Regions from separate parts of the Actinacidiphila sp. bgisy160 genome, predicted to be linked through region 1. Evidence: riboswitches for the same ligand, from Rfam matches in the RefSeq annotation. Region 1 holds a riboswitch; the other holds the start of a gene.

Region 1 (5,800 bases):
CCCGCATGACGACAACGCGGTCGGCCAGCGCGAAGGCCTCGCTCTGGTCGTGCGTGACGGCCAGCACCGTGGTGTCCAGCCGACGGAACAGCCCGCGCAGCTCGACCACCAGCCGCTCGCGCAGGCCCCGGTCGAGCTGGCCGAGCGGCTCGTCGAGCATGAGCACCCGTGGCCCCGGTGCCAGGGCCCGGGCCAGGGCGACGCGCTGCTGCTCACCGCCGGACAGGGACGCCACGGCGCGCCGCTGCGTGCCGGGCAGGCCGACAAGCTCCAGCAACTCACCGACGGTGCGCTCCCGTTCGGCACGACCGGCGCCGCGCATGCGCAGGCCGAAGTCGACGTTCCCGGCGACGTCGCGCTGCGGGAAGAGCTGGTGGTCCTGGAACATCAGGCCCACGCCGCGCCGGTGCGCGGGAACACCCGCCTGGTCGCGGCCGGCCAGCAGGACGCGCCCGGCGTCCAGCGGCTGCAGCCCGGCGACGACCCGCAGCAGCGTGGACTTGCCGCTGCCGCTGGGCCCGAGCACACAGACCGTCTCGTGCTCGGCGACCTCCAGGCCCACGGCGTCCAGGGCGGTGTGGCCGCCGAAGCGCACGGTGGCGCCGTCCAGTCGCAGCAGCGACATCAGAACTCCCCCGACCTGTCGATGCGGATACGTTCCAGCGCCAGCAGCGCACCCGCGCACACCAGCATCAGCACGGTGCTGAGCGCCATCGCCTGGCCGTAGTTGAGCTCCCCGGCCCGCCCGAGGAAGCGGGCGACCGCGACCGGGAGGGTGGGGTTGTCGGGGCGCGCGATGAAGACGGTGGCGCCGAACTCGCCCAGGGACACGGCGAAGGCGAAGCCGGCCGCCACCAGCAGCGCCCGCCGCACCAGCGGAAGATCGACCTCGCGCCACACCCGCAGCGGGGAGGCGCCGAGCACCGCCGCCGCCTCGCGCAGCCGGTCGTCCACGGCACGCAGCACGGGAAGCATGGTGCGCACCACGAAGGGCACCCCGACCAGCGCCTGGGCGAGCGGCACGAGGATCCAGGAGGAGCGCAGGTCCAGCGGCGGCTCGTCGAGGGTGATGAGGAAGCCGAAGCCGATGGTCACGGCCGAGGTGCCGAGCGGCAGCATGAGCAGGGCGTCGAAGCCCCGTACGAGACGCCCGGCCCGCCGGGTGAGGGCGGCCGCGGCCAGCCCGCCGACGACCAGGGCGATCGCGGTGGCGGCGGCCGCGTACTGGAGCGAGTTCCAGACCGCGGCGACCGGCGCCACCAGGAAGGTCCCGCCGCTGCCCGCCACCGAGCCCAGCGCCCGGTAGTAGCCGAGGCCGTAACCGTCGGGTCCGTGCAGCGAGCGCTCGGCCAGCACGCCCAGCGGCAGCAGGATCAGCAGCGCGGCCACACCGAGCACGCCCGCGAGCAGCCCCCACTCGCCGGCGCCGCGCGGCCGCCGCGCGGTGCGGGCCGGGTCCACCAGCCGCAGCGCGCTCTCCCTGCGCCGCACGGTCCCGGCGTGCACCGCGAGGATCGCCGCGACGGCGGCGAACTGGACGATCGTCAGCACGGCCGCCGTCGGCAGGTCCAGCAACTGCGCGGTCTCCCGGTAGATCTCCACCTCCAAGGTGGAGAAGGCGGGGCCGCCGAGGATCTGGATGACGCCGAAGGAGGTGAAGGTGAACAGGAAGACCATGAGCGCGGCCGCGGCGACGGCCGGCGCGAGGGCGGGCAGCGTCACCTTGCGCCAGGCCGCGAGGCGTCCCGCGCCGAGGACCCGCGCGGCCTCCTCCTGCCTCGGGTCGAGCTGTGCCCACAGCCCGCCCACGGTCCGTACGACCACGGCGTAGTTGAAGAAGACGTGCGCGAGGAGGATCGCCCAGACCGTGGTGTCCAGGCGCACCCCCCACAGCTCGTCGAGCAGCCCGCCGCGCCCCAGCAGGGCGAGGAAGGCCGAACCGACGACCACCGTCGGCAGCACGAAGGGCACGGTCACCACCGCCCGCAGCACCTGCTTGGCGGGGAAGTCGAAACGGGCGAAGACGTACGCGCCGGGCAGCGCGATCGCCAGGGTGAGCGCGGTGGAGGCGGCCGCCTGCCAGCAGGTGAACCACAGCACGTGCAGGATGTCGGGCTCGCCCAGGACCTCCGCGAACCGGCCGAACCGCCACCGCCCGCCCTCGCGGAGCCCGCGGGCGACGATGGCGGCGACCGGGTAGCCGAAGAACAGCCCGAAGAACACGACCGGGACGGCCATCAGGCCGAGCCGTACGGCGAGCGGCCGGACGGCCGTCGCCCCGGCGCGCGTCCCCTCGGCGGACTTGGTTACTTCAGCACGAGCGAGGACCACGACTTGACCCACTGCTCCCGGTTGTCGGCGATCTTCTCCGGGGCGACGGTGGCCGGGTCGCTGATCACCGGCGCGTACTTGGTGAAGACCTCGGGCAGCTTCGCGTCGTCGCGCGCGGGGTTGACGAACATGTTGAGCGGCATGTCCTCCTGGAAGGCGCGGCTCAGCAGGAAGTCGACGAGCGCCTTGCCGCCCTCGGTGTTCTTCGCGCCCTTCAGCAGGCCGGCGAACTCCACCTGCCGGAAGCAGGTGCCGGTCGCGACACCGGTCGGCCCCTGCTCGGGCTGCGTCTTCAGGCCGAGCACCTCGGCGGGCGGGCTGGAGGCGTACGAGACGACCAGCGGCTTGTCGCCCTTGCCGCCGCCCGCCCCGGAGAAGGTGTCGTAGTACGCCTGCTCCCAGCCGTCGACGACCTGGACGCCGTTCGCCTTGAGCTTCTTCCAGTAGTCCTCCCAGCCCCCGTCACCGTACGCGGCGGTGGTGGCGAGGAGGAAGGCGAGCCCAGGTGAGGAGGTGGCGGCGTTCTCGGTGACCAGCAGGTCCTTGTACTCCGGCTTGACGAGGTCGTCGAGGCCTTCCGGCACGGGCAGTTTGTGCTCGGTGAAGTACTTCCGGTCGTAGTTGACGCAGACGTCGCCGAAGTCGATCGGGGTGACGCGGTGCTTGCCGGCGTCCAGTTGGAGCGCGGCGGGCACCTTGCCGAGGTCCTTGGCCTCGTACGGCTCGAACAGGTCGTTGTCGAGGGCCCGGGACAGCAGGGTGTTGTCGACGCCGAAGAAGACGTCACCCTGCGGGTTGCCCTTGGACAGCACGGCCTGGTTGACCGCGGCGCCGGCGTCGCCGCCGCGCAGCACCTTGACGGTGTAGCCGGTCTGCTTCGTGAACGCCTTCAGCACGTCCTTGGACGCGGCGAAGGAGTCGTGGCTGACCAGGGTGACGGTCTTGGAGGCGGTGCCGCCCTCGCCCTTGGCGGTGTCGTCGCTGCCGCAGGCGGCGAGCGCGCTCGCGCCGAGCGCGACGGCCAGTGCGGTGCCGGCCACACGCCGACGGGTGGTGCTCATGTGGTGACTCCCTACGCCGGTATGACCCGGATCAGGTCCGAGGGTCTGCGGCCGTGCCGCACTCTCAGCGCTCTGCGCGCTCCCCTGTCGGATGTTCTTTTGTGTGATGTGCGTGACGTCGCGGCAAACAGCCGCAAACGACCGTCACCATAGCAAGCGCAGTTCAGCGCTCGGAAGCCGCCAGCTGCCCGCAGGCGCCGTCGATCTCCTGCCCCCGGGTGTCCCGGACGGTCACCGGCACGCCGTGCGCCTCCAGCGCCGCCACGAACGCCCGCTCGTCCTCGGGACGCGAGGCCGTCCACTTCGAGCCGGGGGTCGGATTGAGCGGGATAAGGTTGACGTGCACGCGGCGACCCTTGAGCAGCCGGCCCAGCAGGTCGGCCCGCCACGCCTGGTCGTTGATGTCCCGGATCAGCGCGTACTCGATCGAGACCCGGCGCCCGGACACGTCCGCGTAGTGCCACGCGGCATCCAGCACCTCGCGCACCTTCCAGCGGGTGTTCACCGGCACCAGGGTGTCGCGCAGCTCGTCGTCGGGCGCGTGCAGCGACACCGCGAGCCGGCACTTGAAGCGCTCGTCGGCGAAGCGCAGCATCGCCGGGACCAGGCCCACCGTCGACACGGTGATGCCCCGCTGGGACAACCCCAGCCCGTCCGGCTCCGGGTCGGTCAGCCGGCGGATGGCGCCGACGACACGCTTGTAGTTCGCGAGCGGCTCGCCCATGCCCATGAACACGATGTTCGACAGCCGCGCCGGACCGCCCGGGATCTCCCCGTCCCGCAGCGAGCGCATGCCCGCCACGATCTGGTGCACGATCTCCCCGGTGGACAGGTTCCGGTCCAGGCCCGCCTGGCCGGTCGCGCAGAACGGGCAGTTCATGCCGCAGCCCGCCTGCGAGCTGATGCACATCGTCACCCGGTCCGGGTAGCGCATCAGGACCGACTCGACCAGCGTCCCGTCGAACAGCCGCCACAGCGTCTTGCGCGTCGTGTCGTTGTCGGTGCTGCTGTGCCTCACCACCGACATCAGGTCCGGCAGCAGCCGCTCCGCCAGCTTCCCCCGCGCCGCCGCCGGGATGTCCGTCCACGCGGCCGGGTCATCGGCGTAGCGCGCGAAGTAGTGCTGCGACAGCTGCTTGGCGCGGAACGGCTTCTCCCCCAGCTCCGCGACCGCCTCCCGGCGCTCCTCGGGCGAGAGATCGGCAAGGTGCCGCGGGGGCTTCTTGGCTCCGCGCGGCGCGACGAATGTGAGTTCTCCGGGTGCAGGCATGGTGCTACCAGTGTCGCAGATCGATTCGGCGCCCCCAGGTCAGACGGGTGAGGGTCCTGTCACCTTCCGGCGGCCCTTTCACGGCCCAGGGCGGCCCAGACAAGGCCCTGCAGTCGCCGACCGCCTGCGGGACGGCTTCGGGAGCCCGCAGTCGCATCGGCCCTGCGGATCCGCGCGTCCGCGGCATCGAGCTGGATCTGTGGATACAGCGCCGGATCACCCGCAGGCGTTCCAAGCCCCGGAAGGATTCACACATCCGTTCGATACGATCGGGGTCGCCACCGCCCTCGACACCGAGGCTGCGCAGGAGGGACGCGACATCACGAATGCCGGGCGGCTATGACCCGAACTTCGTCCATTGCCCTTCGGAGACCACCTCGACGGAGCCGTCGACCACCTTGATCGCCGTCTGTTCGTCGATGGCGTAAGCCGGGACGCCGATGTCTGCGGCCCAGCGCTCTGCGTCAGCCAGGGTGTTCTGCGGGAAAGCGTCCAGGTGCGGGAAGATCGAGAAGTCGACGACCCCCAGAGTGCGGTCGTCCGGCGCGGACGGCCACTCGACGAAGTACGCCCCGATCCGGGGCGTCATCACCATGCTTCCGGCGCTCACTCCCACCCAGACCATCTCGGGCAGCGAAGGCAGCAGATCGGCCAGCCCGGACTCCCGCATCCAATGGCACAGATACGTCGCGTCGCCGCCGTCGACCAGGAGCACGTCGGCTTCCCGGACCCAGGGGACCCATCGCTCCGCGCCGATGGTGGGCAGTGCGGTGAGCTCGAGGACACCGAGAGACGCCCAGCCCAGGCCGGACAGGTACTGCCACGTGGGCTCGGCGGCCGCCAAGCCCCGCACCGATACCGGACCGCACATCGGGTGACCCCACTGAGCTGTCGGGACGCAGAGGGCACGGCACTCGGCGACCGGCTTGCCGAGGAGCTGCACAAGTGCCGAGTGAATGCTCGGGTTCGTGACGCCGCCTGATGTGAGCAAGAGCTTCACGGTGCCTCCACATTCGCGCGCGGAAAAGGGGTGTACCTGAAAGACCCGGGACCGTGCCGAAACTCATCGCGTACCAGTCCGGGCTCCCGGGCAGCCAGAAGTTCGGGGCTTGCGCCCGCCACTTCGGCCGGCACGGTG
Region 2 (5,800 bases), on a different contig from region 1:
CACTGGGCGCGGGGGACGACGGTCTCGTTGAGGGCGGCCGCCACTCCGGAAGGAGCGGCGGTCAGGGTCGCGACGAGGCGGTCGAGGGTGACGCCCTCGGCGACCTCCCGGGCCTCGCCGTTGACGGAGACGGACAGAAGGAGGGGCGCGGTCATGCGTGCTGCTCCTGGAGGGCGAAGCGGTCGGGGGAGAAGGGCCGGGCCGGTGCGGGGACCTCCGACCCGGTGAGGACCTCGGCCATCACGTCGCCGGTCAGCGGGGTCAGCAGGACGCCGTTGCGGTGGTGGCCGGTGGCGAGCACCAGTCCGTCCAGCGCGCCGCGGCCGAGCAGCGGGGCGTTGTCGGGCGTGCCGGGACGCAGTCCCGCCCGCGTCTCGGCCAGCGGGAGTTCGGTGATGCCGGGCAGCAATGCGTGGGCGTCGCGGAGCAGTTCGTACACCCCGCCGGCGGTGACGGTGGTGTCCCAGCCCATCTCCTCGCTGGTGGCGCCGACGACCAGTTCGCCGTTCTCGCGCGGCACCAGGTAGACGTGGCCGCCGCGCACCACGGCCCGAACCGTCCGTGACAGGAACGGCGCGTACGCCGCGGGCACCCGCAGCCGCAGCACCTGCCCCTTCACCGGCCGTACGGGCGGCAGTGCCCGTGCGGGCAGCCCCCCGACGCGGCCGCTGAGGCTTCCGGCGGCCAGCACCACCTGCCCGGCGGTGACCCGGGTGCCGTCCTCCAGGACCACCCCGTGGGCGCGGTCGCCCCTGACGTCCACCCGGGCCACCCGCGACCGCCGGAACTCCACCCCGGACAGCTCGCAGGCGCGCACCAGCGCCGCGGCCAGCCGCCGGGGGTCGATCTGGTGGTCGCCGTCGACCCGCAGCCCGCCGTGCACGCCGGGGGAGAGCATCGGCTCCAGGCGGCGGCACTCACGGCCGCCGAGCCACTCCGAGGCGAGGCCCAGGGACTGCTGGAAGGCGTGGAGTTCGCGCAGCTGTGCGCGGTCGTCGGCGTCGAGGGCGACGGCGAGGGTGCCGCAGGTGCGGTAGCCGAGGCCGAGACCGGTGGTCTCCTCCAGCTCGGCCACGAAGGACGGATAGCGGCGCGCCGCCGCGAGGTTGAGCTCGAGCAGCGCCTGCTCGCCGTACTGCACCTCGGTGACAGGGGCCAGCATCCCCGCGGCCACCTGGGCTGCGCCGCCGCCCGGTTCGGGGTCCGCGACCGCCGTGCGCAGGCCGCGCAGGCCGGCCCGCCACGCGGTGACCAGTCCGATGATCCCGCCGCCGACCACGACGACGTCATGACGGTGCATGATGTTCCCGCTCCTCCCTTCGCCGGCATGACCCGGATCAGGTTCGTACGGTCGGCGGCCGCTCCAGCCGCCCTCTCAGCCCGGTGCGCCGGGCTCCCGCGAGTGTTCCCGGCCCACCTTAGTACGCACCGTCCGCGGCGAGTAGGGCACGGGTACCGGCGGGCGACGCCCCGCGGCGTTACCGTGATCGCGTGACCAGCAGCAGTGAACAGCGCGTCGTCGTCGTAGGGGCAGGAATGGCCGGGGTGCAGACCGCCGTGTCCCTGCGCGAGCAGGGGTGGGGCGGGGCGATCACGCTGATCGGCGCGGAGCCGCACGCCCCCTACGACCGGCCGCCGCTGTCCAAGGGGGTGCTCTTCGGCGCCGAGGAGGGCCCGGCGCTGGACGTCGACTTCGCGGGCATCGGCGTCGAACTGCTGCTCGGGCGGCACGCGAGCGCCCTGCGCCCCGGCGAGCGGCAGGTCCACACCGACGCCGGCCCGGTCGGCTACGACAAGCTCGTCCTGGCCAGCGGCGCCGAGCCCCTCATGCTGCCGGGCAGCGAGGGCACGCCGGGGGTGCATGTGCTGCGGACCCTGGACGACGCCACCGCGCTGCGCCCGGTGCTGGAGGGCCGGCGCCGGGTCGTGGTGGTCGGCGCGGGCTGGATCGGCGCGGAGTTCGCCACGGCGGCACGTCACGCCGGGTGCGAGGTGACCGTCGTCGAGGCCGCCGGCCATCCGCTCGCCGGGGTGCTGCCCGAGCACATCGCCGAACGGATGCGCGGCTGGTACGCGGAGGAGGGCGTGGAGCTGCGCACCGGCGCGGTGGTCTCCTCCGTCGAACCGGGCGCGGTGCGCCTGGCCGACGGCAGCGTGCTCGCCGCCGAGGCGGTCGTCATCGGTATCGGCGCCCGGCCCGCCACCGGGTGGCTGGCCGGTTCCGGCGTCGAGCTGGGGCCGGACCGCTCGGTCCTCGCCGACGACCGGCTGCGCACCTCGGTGCCGGACGTGTACGCCGTGGGGGACTGCGCCTCCTTCCCCTCGGCGCGGTACGGGGAGCGGCTGCTGATCCACCACTGGGACAACGCCGTGCAGGGACCGCGCACGGCCGCCGCGAACATCCTGGGCGGCGACGAGCCCTACGACCCCGTCCCCTACTTCTGGTCGGAGCAGTTCGGGCGCTTCGTGCAGTACGCCGGGCACCACGGGGACTGCGACCGCATGCTGCTGCGCGGGGACCCGGACGGGCCCGCCTGGTCGGTGCTGTGGCTGCGCGACGGCCAGTTGGTCGCGCTGTTCGCCGTGGGCCGGCCCCGCGACCTGGCGCAGGCCCGCAAGCTCATCGGGCGCGGCGCCCACCTCGACGGTGCCCTGGCCACCGACCCTGCGGTGCAGCTACGGGCCGCGGTCGTCTGACACCCGTGGTGGTGCCGGAGGCGTGGCGGACCCGTCAGGACGGAGCAACGGGTGGCGTGAGCGGTTCCATGGTGTCGGTCCGGGATGGCACGCTTGTCCTGTGACCGAGATCGACGCAAAGATTGACTCCCTCATCCCCTCCTGGCTGTACGTCCCCGACGTCGCCGAGCGCCTCGGCGTGGAGGTGACCCGGGTCCGCCAGCTCATCAAGGAGGGCCAGCTCATCGCCGTACGCCGCGGTGAGAACCGGGTGCTCATGGTTCCCGCCGACTTCATCGGCGAGGAGAAGATCGTCAAGGGCCTCGCGGGCACCCTCACCCTGCTCAAGGACGACGGGTTCAGCGACGAAGAGGCCCTGGAGTGGCTGTTCACCCCGGACGAGAGCCTGCCCGGCACCCCCGTCCAGGCGCTGCGGGACAACCGCGGCACCGAGGTGAAGCGCCGCGCCCAGGCGCTCGCCGTCTGACCGAACGACCCGCCAACGCCGCAGCCACCGAGGGGGACCCTCCCGTATGAGCACGCGTACGAGCACGAGCAGCCGTGCCCAGCTCGCCGACGCCCGGCTTTACCTGTGCACCGACGCGCGCAAGCGCCACGGCGGCCTGAAGGAGTTCGCGGCGTTCGCGGACGCCGTGCTGGCCTCCGGGGTCGACGTCATCCAGCTGCGCGACAAGGGACTGGAGGCCCGCGAGGAGCTGGAGTACCTCGCGGTCCTCTCGGAGGAGTGCGGACGGCACGGCCGGCTGCTCGCGGTGAACGACCGCGCCGACGTGGCGCACGCGGCCGCGGCGGACATCCTCCACCTGGGCCAGGGCGACCTGCCCGTGCCGGCCGCCCGCGCGATCCTCGGCGACGAGGTGATCATCGGGCGGTCCTGCCACTCCGAGTCCGAGGCGGCAGCCGCGGCCGGGGTCCCCCATGCCGAAGGCCAGGGGCCCGTGGAGCCCGGTGCGGACTACTTCTGCACCGGGCCGGTGTGGCCCACCCCGACCAAGCCCGGCCGGCCCGCGCCGGGCCTCGGCCTGGTGCGGTACGCGGCCGGCCTGGGCACGGACCGGCCGTGGTTCGCGATCGGCGGGATCGACCTGTCCAACGTGGATCAGGTGCTCGACGCCGGGGCCCGCCGGATCGTGGTGGTGCGGGCCGTCACCGAGGCGGCCGAGCCGGGTGCCGCGGCGGCCGAGCTGGCCAAGCGGGTGCGCTCGTACGAGGCCTGAGCGACGACCCGCGCCGCTCGGCGCGCAGCGGGGCCCGCGCGGGGCCGTCTCGTGCCGCGAGTGCGGGATGTCCAAGGGGTGGACATTCGGGCCTCATCTGTTGGGACGGTCCGGCCCTCGCCGTTAGCCTGAGGCGCATGGCCCTCGGAACCGCCTCCACCAGGACCGATCACGCGGTCACCATTCGTGAGCTGCTGGCCTCCGGCGAGCGCTCGTACTCCTTCGAGTTCATGGCACCGAGGACCGAGAAGGGCGAGCGGACCCTGTGGAACGCGATCCGCCGCATCGAGGCGGTGGGTCCGACCTTCGTCTCCGTCACCTATGGCGCGGGCGGCAAGTCCCGTGAGGGCACGGTCCGGGCGACGGAGCGGATCGCCTCCGACACCACGCTGACCCCGGTGGCCCACCTGACCGCGGTCAACCACTCCATCGCCGAGCTGCGCAACATCATCGGCCAGTACGCGGACGCGGGCATCCGCAACATGCTCGCGCTGCGCGGCGACCCGCCCGGCGACCCCATGGGGGAGTGGCTGCGGCACCCGGAGGGCGTGGACTACGCCTACGAACTGGTCCGGCTCATCAAGGAGTCGGGCGACTTCTGCGTGGGGGTCGCCGCCTTCACGGAGATGCACCCCCGCTCGACCGACTGGGAAAGTGATACGCGTCACTTCGTCGAGAAGTGCCGGGCGGGCGCCGACTACGCCATCACCCAGATGTTCTTCAACGCCGAGGACTACCTCCGCCTGCGCGACCGGGTCGGCAAGGCGGGCTGCGAGACCCCGATCATCCCCGAGATCATGCCGGTCACGAACGTGAAGCAGATCGAGCGCTTCGCCCAGCTCGGCAACGCGCCTTTCCCGCAGGAGCTCGCGGACCGTATCCTCGCGGTCAAGGACGATCCGGCCGCGGTGCGGGCGATCGGGGTCGAGTACGCGACGGAGATGTGCCGGCGGCTGATGGCCGAGGACATCCCGGGGCTGCACTTCATTACCCTTAATCACTCCACGGCGTCGTTGGAAATCTACGAGAATCTGGGACTGCACCAGAGGTCGTGAGGGCGGACCCGCCGCCCCTGTGGGCCGACGACGGTGAACGGTGAGGAAGTGCGCTCATGGCCTACACAGTGCTCTACATCGCCTTCGGGGTGGTCGCGCTGTGGCTGCTCGGTGAAGTGCTCCTGCAGTACAAGGCGCGGCTGAGGTGGCGGCTGCTGGCCTTCGCGGGGTTCCTTGGCGTCGTCCTGGGCGTCAATCTGCCCTCGGTGCTGGTCATCGTGGTCGGCGCGGTCGCCTTCGGCGCAGGCCAGACCTTCGTCACGCTCTCCTACCGCCGCGGCTTCGTCGAGGGTTGGGCCCTGCGGTCCCCCAAGGAGGACGCCGACCAGGACGACGAGGAGGCGCCGCCGCTGCCGCGCCGTGCCGCCGGCCGCCGGGGCCGGGACGCGCAGCGCGACGAGGCGCAGGCCGACGACCTGGCGACGCCGTACGAGGAGCCCATCAACGAGGCCCCGGCCGGTGTGGGCGTCGGGCAGTCCTACGACAGCTACGCCACCGGCGGCCCGGCCGCCGCGGCACCCGCCGGGATGGACTCCACGCAGGTGTACCAGCCCATGCCCATGCACGAGGACAGCGGCGAGTACCCGATGTACAACGGACAGCCGAACTACACCCAGGACCCCTACGCCGGAGCCGGCGCCGGATACCAGAACTACGACGCCACCACAGGCTACGGCGACTGGAACGGCGGGCAGCAGCAGCAACAGCAGCCCGCCGCCTCGTACGAGGCCTACGGACAGCAGCAGAACGGTGGCTGGGAGCAGCAGCAGACGGCCTACGGCACTTACGCGGGCGGCTACGAGGACCCATACCAGGGCCAGGGCGCCCCTC

Evidence for each region. Region 1 has a riboswitch for thiamine pyrophosphate ahead of AC3EUJ_RS25560 (thiamine ABC transporter substrate-binding protein). Riboswitches for the same ligand answer to the same signal wherever they lie in the genome.
Region 2: linked by a shared signal. The riboswitch ahead of thiO (glycine oxidase ThiO) and the one ahead of AC3EUJ_RS25560 (thiamine ABC transporter substrate-binding protein) in region 1 are both predicted to bind thiamine pyrophosphate.

What each region holds. Positions count from the first base shown of each region.
Region 1 covers NZ_JBYIQW010000037.1:39,498-45,297, forward strand. The annotation lists gene AC3EUJ_RS25550 (ABC transporter ATP-binding protein) at 1-625, opposite strand, end outside; gene AC3EUJ_RS25555 (ABC transporter permease) at 625-2,238, opposite strand; gene AC3EUJ_RS25560 (thiamine ABC transporter substrate-binding protein) at 2,307-3,392, opposite strand; TPP riboswitch at 3,384-3,488, opposite strand; gene rlmN (dual-specificity RNA methyltransferase RlmN) at 3,556-4,662, opposite strand; gene AC3EUJ_RS25570 (Type 1 glutamine amidotransferase-like domain-containing protein) at 5,000-5,662, opposite strand.
Region 2 covers NZ_JBYIQW010000004.1:157,762-163,561, reverse strand. The annotation lists gene thiS (sulfur carrier protein ThiS) at 1-155, opposite strand, end outside; gene thiO (glycine oxidase ThiO) at 152-1,300, opposite strand; TPP riboswitch at 1,297-1,410, opposite strand; gene AC3EUJ_RS06395 (NAD(P)/FAD-dependent oxidoreductase) at 1,492-2,697, shown strand; gene AC3EUJ_RS06390 (Rv2175c family DNA-binding protein) at 2,798-3,163, shown strand; gene thiE (thiamine phosphate synthase) at 3,210-3,914, shown strand; gene metF (methylenetetrahydrofolate reductase [NAD(P)H]) at 4,052-4,969, shown strand; gene AC3EUJ_RS06375 (hypothetical protein) at 5,026-5,800, shown strand, end outside.